2 linked regions of the Cohnella abietis genome follow. The protein of the gene in region 2 binds, or shares a complex with, the protein of the main gene of each other region. Links are inferred from orthologs where the notes say so. Each region holds a gene or a part of one and is shown on either strand. Other genes may lie near its edges.

Region 1 (5,370 bases), 1.9 Mb from region 2 along the record:
TAGACAGTATGAATACGAAGCAATTTCATTGCGAGGGTGGAGGCGTATATGCTGCCGCCAATCTGGAGCAAAGGCATGTTCTGATTCCGCTTATCGTAGCCTTGCAGACCATTAGCGATTATTTAGATAATTTGTGTGACCGAAGCACCTCCTTGGATCCGAAAGATTTTCGGCTCTTACATCAAAGTATGTTAGACGCAGTTACACCTGAGGCGCGGACCCAGAATTATTATGCCTTTCGCGAAGAACAAGACGATGGTGGTTATTTAGAGGCGTTGGTCATGCAATGCCGAGCATCAATTGCTAAGCTGCCCACCTATCGCCATGTGCAGAAGCATGTGACAGAGCTAGTTCAGCTTTATGTAGATTTGCAGGTTTACAAGCATATTTCCCATTCGCAACGTGAAAAAGAGCTGTTGAACTGGTGGGATAAACATTCTTCTCATTATCCGCAGCTGAAATGGAATGAATTTGCTGCAGCTACGGGCTCAACTCTAGGGATGTTTATGCTATTCTTGGCTGCCAGCGACCCATTGCTGGAGGAGGATCAGGCTGCGGCAATCAAAGCTAATTATTTCCCATCGATATGCGGCTTGCATATCCTTCTCGATTACTTGATAGATCAGGCGGAAGATCAAGCGGGCGGAGATCTAAATTTCTGCAGCTACTATGATGATCAACAAATGCTCAATGATCGTATGAGACAATTGGTTCAAGCCGCTAGAAAATCTGCTGACGAGCTACCCTTTGGACATTTTCATCGGATGATTGTAGAAGGGCTTGTAGCTTTGTATTTATCAGATCCGAAGGTAAAGGACCAGGCTGATGTCCGCAAGACGGCAAAGCTGTTGATGAAGGGCAGTCCTTGGACTAGAGTGTTTTTCTGGCTAAATAGCCATTGGATAAGGAAGGCCATGTGATTAAGGGCAAGGACACATTAGGGAGGCATTGGATATGAGTGAAGTTAAAAAAATAGCCGTATTAACAAGTGGCGGAGATTCACAAGGTATGAACGCGGCCGTTCGGGCTGTAGTAAGAAGCGCACTATATCGTGGGTTAGAGGTATATGGCGTTCAGCGGGGCTTTCAAGGTCTATTGAATCAAGATCTCAGACCGATGGATTTACGTAGTGTTGGAGATATTATTCAACGTGGGGGTACGATTCTACAAACTGCTCGTTGTAAGGAGTTCATGACACCTGAAGGTCAACAACGAGGAGCTGACGTGCTGCGTGAGCAAGGCATCGATGGCTTAGTCGTTATCGGCGGCGATGGCTCTTATCAAGGGGCTAACAAGCTGAGCAAGCTCGGTATCAAAACGATGGGGCTGCCAGGAACAATTGACAACGACATCCCTTTCACAGATTTCACAATCGGGTTTGATACTGCAGTAAGTATCGTTGTTGATGCCATTAACAAGCTACGTGATACAATGACATCTCACGAGAGATCTTCTATTGTTGAGGTCATGGGCCGTCATTGCGGAGACATTGCTCTATATGCAGGACTGGCAAGTGGAGCAGAAGCTATTCTTGTCCCTGAGGTTCCGTTTGATCTTAAAGATATTTCCTTGCGCATGAAGGAAAATTTCCAGAAGGGCAAAAGACATGGTATTGTCGTTGTTGCTGAAGGAGTTTGCTCTGGTGATGAAGTAGCGCGGAGTATTACGGAATATAGCGGTATCGAGCCGCGTGTGACCGTATTAGGACACATTCAACGTGGAGGCTCTCCAACCCACAATGACCGGATACTGGCTAGCCAGCTGGCAGATTTCGCGGTTCAGCGCTTGCTCGAAGGAGATTCAGGTAAGGGTATCGGTATTATTAAGGGCGAATTCGTGGCCACGGATATAGAAAAGGTAGTTTCCACTAAGAAATCCTTTAATTTAGATTTATACAATTTAGCATTAAGATTAGCGCAATAATAGGTATACCGGGACTGAATAGAGACCTTAATGGTCACTTCTATTCGGTTCCTCTTGTTATTTGCCTGCTAAATAAATTGGACTTATAGGAGAAATGATACATATGACAGCTGATCAAATTGCAGGAATGATTGATCATACCTTGTTAAGCGCGGTGAGTACTGAGGCGGAAATTGTTCGAATTTGTGGGGAAGCCAAGCAATATGGTTTTGCAACAGTATGCGTCAATCCTCATTGGATCCCTGTTGCTTCTCGTGAATTGGCTGGCAGTAAGGTTGGTCTAACGACTGTAATAGGATTTCCTCTGGGTGCAAGTCGTACGGAAGTAAAAGCGGCAGAGGCAACGGATGCCATTCTGGCTGGTGCTACTGAAATCGATATGGTGCTGAACATTGGTGCTCTAAAGTCGGCCAATACGGACGCAGTGAAGCGGGATATTGAAGAAGTGGTAAAGGCTTGTAAAGGGAAAGCGAAGGTTAAGGTCATCATTGAAACCTGTTACTTAACAGACGAAGAGAAAAAACAAGCTTCTCTATTGTGTAAAGAGGCTGGAGCAGACTTCGTCAAAACCTCCACGGGCTTCGGTACAGGTGGGGCAACGGTAGAGGATATCGCTTTAATACGTAGCGTCATAGGGCCGGATATGGGAATAAAGGCTTCTGGTGGTGTACGTGATTTGGATATTGCACACAAATTGATTCAAGCCGGAGCGACAAGACTAGGAGCAAGCTCCTCTATAGCAATTGTGACAGGTGGAGTCGGACAAGGGTATTAAACGGACTTAGTGCTCTCCCAAATGTTGAGTTGAGGAGGAATACAACGTTGAGAACGGTTGATTTAATCACGAAAAAGCGCGATGGCGGCGAGCTAGAAAAGGATGAAATTAATCATCTCATCAGTGGATATACGGATGGTTCAATCCCAGATTATCAGATGTCGGCAATGGCGATGGCTATTTTCTTCCGTGGAATGACACCGACAGAAAGAGCAGATTTGACGATGGCGATGGTTCATTCCGGTGAAACGATTGATTTATCGGGGGTTTCAGGAGTCAAGGTGGATAAGCACAGTACGGGAGGCGTTGGAGACACAACGACACTCGTGTTAGCTCCTCTGGTCGCTTCTATAGGCGTTCCAGTAGCCAAGATGTCCGGTCGGGGACTTGGACATACTGGAGGCACTATAGACAAGCTAGAAGCCGTTCCTGGCTTTCATGTAGAAATCGATAATGCGGAGTTTTTGGAGCTTGTTAATCGCAACGGAGTTGCGGTTATTGGTCAGAGCAATAATCTAACTCCAGCGGATAAGAAGCTGTATGGTCTTCGGGATGTAACAGGGACGGTGAATTCTATACCGTTAATTGCAAGCTCAATTATGAGCAAGAAGATCGCTTCTGGAGCAGACGCGATTGTGCTCGATGTGAAAACAGGCGACGGTGCTTTCATGAAGACATTGTCTGAGGCAGAGGATTTAGCTGCTTGCATGGTGGATATCGGAAACAGGGTCGGTAGACAGACTGTTGCTGTATTATCTGACATGAGTCAGCCGCTTGGTAATGCCATTGGCAATGCTTTAGAGGTGAAGGAAGCCATAGACACGCTTAGAGGTGTTGGCCCGAAGGATCTTACGGAGCTATGTTTAATTCTAGGGAGCCATATGGCTGTCTTAGCTGGAATAGCAGCTAGCAAAGAAGAAGCTCGTCAGATGCTCCAGCAATCGATAGCCAGTGGGCAAGCGATAGAGAAATTTAAGACCTTTCTTGCCGCGCAAGGTGGAGACGCTACAGTTGTTGACCATCCAGAGCATTTGCCTACGGCTAAGTATCAGATAGAGGTGCCGTCGAAGGAATCCGGCTATGTTGCGTCAATAGCAGCAGAGAATGTGGGTCTGGCTGCTATGCTCCTTGGAGCGGGACGGGCTACGAAAACCTCTGAGATTGATTTGGCTGTTGGTATCGTTCTGCATAAGAAAATCGGGGACGCTGTGCAAAGTGGGGAATCACTTGCGACCATTCATGCGAATAAAGAAGCGGTAGAAGATGTGCTAGCTAAAATGTATGAGTCTATTCAAATCTCAGCTATAAGAGTTACTCCGCCGCCTTTAGTAGTGGGGGAAATAAATTAGGTAGCAGTTAGAAGCTGTGGCGAATCGTACTAGGCTGTCGATTAACTGTTAGCAAATTAAAACGTCTACTAAAGCCGACTATAAATTCCAGTTTTATGTGCTTATTTCGGTTTTCAGGGGTGAAAAGCGACGTTTTTCACAAGTAATCGATTTTTAGCAGCTAATTTTTTTATTCCACAGTTAATCGACAACCTAGCTCGGTACCTTATCGCGGCTGAAAGTGGGAAAAGGCGGCTCATAGTGAACGCTCGGTACCTTATTTCGGAATAAAGCGTGGATTGGCGGTTCATAGTGAACGCTCGGTACCTTATTGCGGCTGAAAGTGGGAATTGGCAGCTCATAGTGAACGCTCGGTACCTTATTTCGGAAGAAAGCGTGGATTGGCGGCTGATAGTGAACGCCCAGTACCTTATTGCGGCTAAAAGTCTGAATTGGCGACCCATAGTGAACTCGGAGGCTGTCGATTAACTGAGGACAAAATCTCTTCGTACATACGCTATTTGCATCATATGGGGTGAAAAGTAACGTTTGAGGGGCAAATAAGGTGACTACGATTCGAAATTCAAACCGCTGTTTTTTCGCTAAATAGGGTGTTCAGGATTCGTCAGAATCGGATCGAAGTCGAAAACCATCATACCACTGTGGCAATAATAACGCCCAAGTGCTCTCTAACCGTAAAGCACTCATTTTGAAGCTGAGTCCATAAAGCAACAACAAATTAGGGCTAATCTCAAGGTCAGTGACGACCGAGATTAGCCCTATTATTTGTCTAAAACTTAACACCTTCGGTATATTTATTTCCAGCATTCCAGAGCAAGTACTCTTCGACTCCACTGTCGTTAAGTGCTTTGATTTGAGCTTGTACTTCAGCGGCTCCATATTGAGAATAATGTCCTTTACCTAGCCACTTAGCAGTAAAATCCTGTATCCAAGGACGAATGATCGGTTTCTTATCGCCCAGAGGATCTAATTTCTTATGCGTATCATCCATAGCCCCTTTAATCGTTTCATACGGAGCTTTATCCGGATCCTTCTGTTTGAACCAACCGGTGCTGTAATGACTAGGGTAAATCATTGGGCTAATAACGTCGACTGCATTGGAAATTTTGACGAAGTCCTGCCCGATTCCTTCAGCTGCTGGTACAGATGCTGCATAGCCGAAGATGTCTACAGAAACTCTTACTCCCAGTGGTGACAATTCTTTTTTTGCATATTCTACAAACTCAGCAACGATATCGACACGGCTTAGCTTATTTTTAGTAAATGTTAAGCTGTCTGCTCGCTTCTCAAAGCCTTCCGGAAAACGCACGTAATCGAATTGAA
Region 2 (7,759 bases):
CAACCGCTGGTAATACTAACGCATCTGCCTGCTTCAATATATCCGGTGACCACTCCGCTTTAACTACACCACTAAAAGGAGTATCCAACGTATCGAAGCCCACAATCGTGACAGAGGCATCCAACTCCGTCAACCGCCGAATCACTTCCAACTGCCGGGCATCTCCACCAGCGAGCACAATGTTTACTCCTGTAAGTATTGCAGCCCCCTCCTTTCGGCATTCTTGCATAGCACATCGTATGCATACGCCTACCATGGGGTGACTTCCCTATCGTCTACATCTTACAACCATTATCCCACTCGCTCAGTTTGACCTCCATGGTCTCCTTCCTGTTATATGTTGCTCTAGCCATTATCCCTTCCCGTCAGTTTGACCTCCATAGTCTCCCACCTGTTATAGATTACTCTAGCCATTATCCCTCCCGTCAGTTTGACCTCCATAGTCTCCTTCCTGTTATAGATTGCTCTAGTCATTATCCCTCCCGTCAGTTTGACCTCCATAGTTTCCTTCCTGTTATAGATTGCTCTAGTCATTATCCCTTTACCTCAGTTCGAGCATATCTATTTCCAATTTGCAGCGTCCCCTTTCTTCTAACTCTCTCCCCCCAACTCTATTCTCTATTTTATCGCGTATAAGCACTATCCCTTTGTCTCAGTAACACTTGTAAAACTAATTGGATTTATGTAATTTTTTTCAATAAATTACTTTAAATAAGAACATGCGTTTGGTATAATTAAAGAGAACATACGTTCCACTCAGGAGGGATATTAATGGATCAGCCCGCTTCATTTCAAACACTTTGCCTATCCTCTACAGATGAGCAGTTTTGGGTACAGATGATCTATAATGCAAGATGGCCAGATGGATTTTGTTGTCCCTCTTGTGGCAATCGTCATGCCTATTCGATCCTTACTCGTAGGCTCCCTCTCTATGAATGCAGCTCCTGTCATGTGCAGACCTCTTTAACTAAAGGAACAATTATGGAAGGAAGCCGCACTCCACTTAGGCTCTGGTTACTCGCAATACACCTTCATTCTCAGCCAGAAGGTATCAATGCTTTGAGATTAGCTTCTATTATAGGAACGACATACAAAACATCCTGGTTAATTTGTCATAAAATTCGCCACGCGATGTCAAAATCAGATGAATCTGATTTATTAAAGGGACTGGTCCGCATTAATTTTGCTCAATATGGCACTCCATATAACCCAACCATCTATCGACACCCTCAAGAGCAACCTCTACTCATCGGCGCTACAATAAACGAACAGGGCGAATACGCACATATTAAAATAAAACAAGCGGTTGAAGAGTGTTCTTACTCCCAATTTACTTGCCCCTTAGACAAACATCCCTTTATTCGCAAACATGTCGATTCCACCGCTAAGGAAATCATTGCGGTTACCCTTAAATACAGTAAAAATCGAAACAGGCAGCTCCTACAAATCTGCAACAGTGCCTCCAACTGGATTAATGATTTATTCATGGGCATTGGACCCAAGCATTTACAAGCATATCTAGATCAATATTGTTATCATTTCAATCGCTCTGTGCAAAACCAGCAAGGATTACAGCATTTATTGAAAATCTGCACATCAACAGCCACCATAATTTATCCAGAACTCATCCGCAAATCAAACATCAAACCTAAATTGCGAGTTCAGTATGCCAACTACCTTAAATCTGTAAGCTAGTTTTAAAATAATACTGGACATTCTTACACTCTATTTTGATTCCGTTTAATCTCATTCCTCTTTCCTCATTCTTGTTGTCTCATCTGACTTAGTAGTCGGTTTATTAAACCATTCTTCGAATTGGTTTGGTTTATTGATCATTGAATTATATATGTTTTAATGATATTAAAATCACTTATTGATTTTAGACTCCCTTTTTCTTCATGCAGTTCTTCCTCATAGACTTCAAACTGAGCAAAGGGGATAGTGGTCATACGCGAAAATTAAGTGGATAACCGCAATGCGTTCACTAAGTCATGGGGATAGCAGCTGTACGAGATAATTAAATTAGGTCGACTTGAACGTGGGAGCATTGAGCGGAGGGTATAGTGGTCATACGCGAAAATTAAGTGGATAACCGCAATGCGTTCACTGAGTCATGGGGATAGCAGCTGTACGAGATAATTAAATTAGGTCGACTTGAACGTGGGAGCATTGAGCGGAGGGTATAGTGGTCATACGCGAAAATTAGGTGGATAACCGCAATACGTGCACTGAGTCACGGGGATAGTGGCTGTATAAGAGAATTAGGTGGTATTGAATGGGGAATCACTGAGCGGAGGAGACAGCGGTCGTACGCGAAAATTGAGCGAGAATACAATAAAACAGCCTAACATGGAGTTTGTTCCAAGTTAGGCTGCTGCTATTAATAGCTATGATGTATACAATTATTTGCCTGTGTGTCCGAAGCCGCCTTCACCGCGGACTGTATCTGATAGCTCTAGGACTTCCTCTAAAGTTACTTGAGGTACGCGTTGGAAGACAATCTGAGCGATGCGTTCGCCGCGTTCAATGGTGAATGGCTCCTGGCCTAAATTAATGAGCAGAACCTTTACTTCACCACGATAATCAGCATCAATTGTTCCAGGTGAATTTAAGCAGGTAATCCCGTGCTTGTAGGCCAATCCACTGCGAGGTCGAATTTGAGCTTCGAGCTCTCTGGGCATTGCCATTGCAAAACCGGTCGGTATTAATGCCCGCTCTCCCGGACTTAGAATAACAGGCTCACCTACTGCTGCATGCACATCAAATCCAGCTGCCCATTCCGACATTTGGCGTGGCAGCTGTACATCTTCATTCCCCGGCAGACGTTTCAACTGAATTGGATACAATGAATTCCCTCCCGCTTCCCGACAGCACTTTCTTATTGGCGCCTACCAGCGCAACAGCACAAGGCTGGGCCATCATATCTTCCATTATTGCTTTAACATCAGAAAGCTCGACTTGGTCTATCCGTTCTAGCATCTCATCCAAAGTATAATGACGGCCAAGCATTAACTCGTTCTTTCCTAAACGGTTCATGCGGCTGCTAGTACTCTCCAAGCTTAAAATCAGATTGCCTTTTAGTTGCTCCTTGCCACGATGGAGCTCCTGTTCGTTCATACCCGTAGCGGCAAGTTCATTAAGTAATTCCATCGTTATATCATAAACTTCCTGCGTTTGTTTCGGCGCTGTTCCTGCGTATACCGTAAACAGACCATTATCAGCATAAGAGGAATGATAGGAATACACAGAATAAGCAAGCCCACGTTTTTCTCGAACCTCTTGGAACAACCGCGAGCTCATTCCGCCACCAATCGTATTATTCAATAAAATCATGGCATACAGATTAGGCGATTTAATTGTTGAGCCTGGGAAGGTTAGACATAGATGATTTTGCTCCGTCTTCTTCTTGTGAAACAATGCTTTAGAATGAAAGACAGGAACTTCCAGGGATACATCCTTGCTATGTACATCAAATCTGCCGAAATGCTTCTCAAGCAGCTCCAGTACCTCTGGCCCTACATTTCCTGCTACGCTTATTACCGTGTTTTCAATACTATATCGCTCACCCATATATTTTCGTAAATCCGCAGACCCCATGGCATTCAGACGCTCGACTGTCCCAAGAATGGAATAGGCTAACGGGTGGTCCTGATAGGCAGCACGAGAAGCCAAATCATGAACGGTATCGTCTGGAGTATCCTCATACATCGATATCTCTTCGAGGATAACGTTTTTTTCTTTAGCTAATTCCCCGTCCGCAATCTGGGATTCAAAAAACATGTCGGATAGAATATCTACCGCAATCGGTAAATGTGTATCCAGCACTTTAGCATAATAACAAGTATATTCCTTGGAGGTAAAGGCATTAACATTGCCACCAATACCATCGAATAAATCTGCTATATCCTTCGCACTATGGCGCTTAGTCCCTTTGAAAAGCATATGTTCAACGAAATGGGAAATTCCGTTGTTATTTAGATCCTCATAACGGGAGCCTGTTTTCACCCATATTCCAAACGATACTGACCGGCAGGTTGGTATCTGTTCGATCATCACGCGCAAGCCGTTTTTGAGCTCATATTTGTTCATCCGATTTCCCCCTTTACTTAAAGCTTAACAAACAGTGATACCACTATATCAAATTCCGACAGCTGTCACAACCGCTCCTCTATCCGTTCTGGGGAGAGCGTTTCTGAAACCGTCCCTAGTACATATCCCTTTGCCTTAATTGCCTTAATCATGCCTTTTAATGCTCCTTGCGAGGCAGCTGTAGGATGCATCAAGATCATTGTACCTGGTCCAACTTTTCTGGATACTTTATCGACTATTGTCCATGATTGAGGTTTTTGCCAATCAACCGTGTCCAATGTCCATAAAACCGTTCTTAACCCGAACTCAGAAGCTACCTTAACCGTATTTGAATTATAATCTCCAGAAGGAGGTGCGAACCACACATTAGATGCGCCTAATTTCTTCAAAAGCGCTTCCGTCTTGCCTATTTCCTCGCGTTGTCGGGTCATCCCAAGTTGACTCATATTAGGGTGAGAATACGCATGATTAGAAACCTCGTGACCTTGCTTAATAATGCTCTGAGCCATTTCCGAGTTTTTAGACAACCACTTCCCGTCAAAGAAAAAGGTTGCTTTTACATTAGCTGCCTTTAATGTTGCGAGCATTGGAGGCAGAAATTCATCTCCCCAAGCCACATTTATCATTAAAGCGACCATTGGTTTGGCAGGATTCCCTCGATAAATAGGTTGGAGCGGTAAATCCTTCAGATCTACCTTTGGTTTCAAAACGCGATAAACCCATGGAAAACCGTGTTCACCACCTGTAGTTAAACCAAGCGCTTTAGCCTTGCTGTAAGTCGCTTCCACGTCTACTTCTCTGCCGTTGTAACCGGGAATTGCCTTCCAAATCCGGTCGATGACAGCGTCGACCGGTAGTTCATTATGCTTGGGTGCTTCCGCTTTAATCCAGATCATTAATTGATCATTGGAATTATCCTGACCTAGTGCTTCAGCTGAGACCATCTGTAACTTAACCGCTTGTACATAAGTCTTTATTGGACCCCTTGTCCCAGCTAATAGTATAGCTAAGAGGCATAGCAGCATTAACGCTAGCAATGTGTAAGACGACTTTCTATTCATATGGCTCACCCCCGTCTTGTCCCGATGCCCTGCATCATACTATGCCACGATAACGGAGTTTATGAGTGAGCTTCCCATTCCTTTACTTATTTATACAAAACAAAAAGAGACCTTCTTATTGGAGTCTCTTTTGTCATACCTGTTATTCAATTCAAAACAAAGATGGTTATACGGAAACTTGCTCAGAGCTAAGTAAAGCTTTGCGGGACAAATTAATACGACCCATATTATCGATTTCCGTAACTTTCACTTCGATTTGATCGCCGATGTTAACGACATCCTCCACTTTAGCAACCCGCTCGTTAGAAAGCTGGCTGATGTGAATGAGCCCATCCTTGTTCGGCAAAATTTCTACGAAGCAACCGAATTTCTCGATTCTCTTAACCGTACCCGTATATACCTCGCCAATGACAACTTCTTTGACGATGCCTTCAATAATTCCACGAGCGCGTTGATTCGCCGCTTCATCCGTCGAGGCAATATAGACAGTTCCATCTTGCTCAATATCTATTTTCACGCCGGTTTCTTCGATGATTTTATTGATGATTTTACCGCCAGAACCAATAACATCACGGATTTTGTCCGGATGAATTTTAAGCGAAATAATTTTAGGAGCATATTTGCTTAATTGTTTACGCGGCTCTTGAATCGCTTCAAGCATTTTACCCAAGATGAACAAACGTCCTTCTTTGGCTTGCTGCAGTGCGTCCGTTAAAATCTGACGATCGATTCCGTCGATTTTAATATCCATTTGGATAGCGGTGATGCCGGCTGCTGTTCCAGCTACTTTGAAGTCCATATCGCCAAGGTGATCTTCCAGCCCTTGAATATCAGTGAGGATGGATGTATGTTCACCATCTTTAATCAATCCCATAGCTACACCAGCAACCGGAGCTTTAATTGGAACACCTGCATCCATCATAGCAAGCGTGCTAGCGCAGATACTCGCTTGGGAAGTGGAGCCGTTAGATTCCAGCACCTCGGAAACAAGACGGATTGTGTATGGGAATTCTATTTCAGACGGCAATACTTTCAATAGTGCTCGCTCGCCGAGTGCTCCATGACCAATTTCACGACGACCAGGCGGACGCAAAGGACGAGCTTCGCCGACTGAGAATGGCGGGAAGTTGTAATGGTGCATAAAGCGTTTGGATTCTTGCGGGCTAACCCCATCCAAAATTTGAACTTCTCCAAGTGGTCCTAACGTACAGATACTTAGAGCTTGTGTTTGTCCACGAGTAAACAACCCAGAACCATGCGTTCTCGGCAGAATGGAAGTGTCGCTTGATATTGGACGGATCTCAGCAAGTCCACGACCATCTGGGCGCACTTTATCATGCGTGATGAGACGACGGACTTCGTTCTTAACAATATCGTACAAAATCTCTTTAACATCCTTTAGCTTGCTCGGCGTCTCCGCGTACACGTTGCTAAAGTGTTCCACTGCTTCACCGTTGATTAGATCAATAGCTTCTTGACGCGCATGCTTCTCAGCAATGCTAACAGCTTGTACTAAGCGAGCCTTCGCGAAGCCTTGAACATCGGCCTCAACAGAAGCATCTACACTATGCAGCTTCACTGCCATCTTCGGTTGACCAGCTATTGCTACCAATTGATCAATGGTATCAACAATTTTTTTGATTTCCTCATGTCCAAACATTATTGCTTCTAGAATGTCGGACTCAGATACTTCATTGGCTTCTGCCTCAACCATCATTATCGCATCACGCGTTCCTGATACAACAACGAACAAGTCACTTACAGCCTCTTGCTCTTGGGTAGGGTTGATAATATACTTACCATCAATCCGACCAACTATAACTCCTCCAACAGGGCCGTTAAACGGCACATTCGAGATAGCTAATGCAGCTGAAGTACCAATCATTGCAGCAATTTCAGGTGCACAATCATGATCTACGCTAAGTACAAGGTTAACGATCTGAACATCATTACGGAAGCCTTCCGAGAACAACGGGCGAATCGGACGATCTGTCAGACGGCTGGACAAGATAGCCTTCTCACTTGGGCGTCCTTCCCGTTTAATGAATCCTCCGGGAATTTTACCTACAGCGTACAAACGTTCTTCATAGTTTACGGTAAGTGGAAAAAAATCAAGATCCTTCGGCTCATTGGAAGCCGTAACAGTGGACAAAACAACTGTATCTCCATAGCGAACGACAACTGCTCCATTCGCCTGCTTAGCGAGTCGTCCCGTTTCCAATTCAAACGAACGGCCGCCTAGCTGCATTTGCACGCGATGTTCCAAACAGATTCCCTCCTTCTAATTTCACGTTATGTAATTTCGACACTCTTCCCATTATTTCCTGCCTAGCCCTAGCTTAGGCATTCAAGCAAAAACAACTGCCGCTGTTTATGAGATAGGAATTGATCTCCCTTATATGGGAAAAAGCAACCTGATGCCGAAAAGAGCGGTGTGCTCTATTCGACGCGGCCAGGTTGCTTTCGTGCGGTAGAAAATTAACGGCGAAGTCCCAATTTTGCAATTAGGGCGCTGTACCGGCTAACATCTTTGTTTTTCAAATATGCTAGTAGCTTACGACGTTGACCAACCATCTTGAGTAGACCACGACGGGAGTGATGATCTTTCT

Evidence for each region. The genes of interacting proteins can lie anywhere in the genome.
Region 1: pnp (region 2) and pfkA share a complex: the UniProt entries of both Bacillus subtilis proteins name them as parts of the possible RNA degradosome complex. The link is inferred for Cohnella abietis from one-to-one orthologs.

Annotation. Positions count from the first base shown.
Region 1 is NZ_AP019400.1:2,299,164-2,304,533, forward strand. What follows is about bases 1-2,938. They hold pfkA (6-phosphofructokinase), read left to right. Parts: upstream 1-954; coding sequence 955-1,923; downstream 1,924-2,938. Other genes in these bases: KCTCHS21_RS09805 (tetraprenyl-beta-curcumene synthase family protein), read left to right, coding at 1-920; deoC (deoxyribose-phosphate aldolase), read left to right, coding at 2,027-2,698; KCTCHS21_RS09820 (pyrimidine-nucleoside phosphorylase), read left to right, coding at 2,746-2,938. Outside these bases: more of KCTCHS21_RS09820, read left to right, coding at 2,939-4,047; KCTCHS21_RS09825 (putative glycoside hydrolase), read right to left, coding at 4,817-5,370. UniProt on the Bacillus subtilis protein: Catalyzes the phosphorylation of D-fructose 6-phosphate to fructose 1,6-bisphosphate by ATP, the first committing step of glycolysis.
Region 2 is NZ_AP019400.1:4,232,807-4,240,565, forward strand. The notes cover bases 4,867-7,759. They hold pnp (polyribonucleotide nucleotidyltransferase), read right to left. Parts: upstream 7,417-7,759; coding sequence 5,317-7,416; downstream 4,867-5,316. Other genes in these bases: KCTCHS21_RS18515 (polysaccharide deacetylase family protein), read right to left, coding at 4,867-5,150; rpsO (30S ribosomal protein S15), read right to left, coding at 7,629-7,759. In the rest of the region: dipicolinate synthase subunit DpsA, read right to left, coding at 1-199; KCTCHS21_RS18500 (transposase), read left to right, coding at 772-1,695; dut (dUTP diphosphatase), read right to left, coding at 2,403-2,846; KCTCHS21_RS18510 (M16 family metallopeptidase), read right to left, coding at 2,809-4,089; more of KCTCHS21_RS18515, read right to left, coding at 4,155-4,866. UniProt on the Bacillus subtilis protein: Involved in mRNA degradation. Catalyzes the phosphorolysis of single-stranded polyribonucleotides processively in the 3'- to 5'-direction. Necessary for competence development in Bacillus subtilis.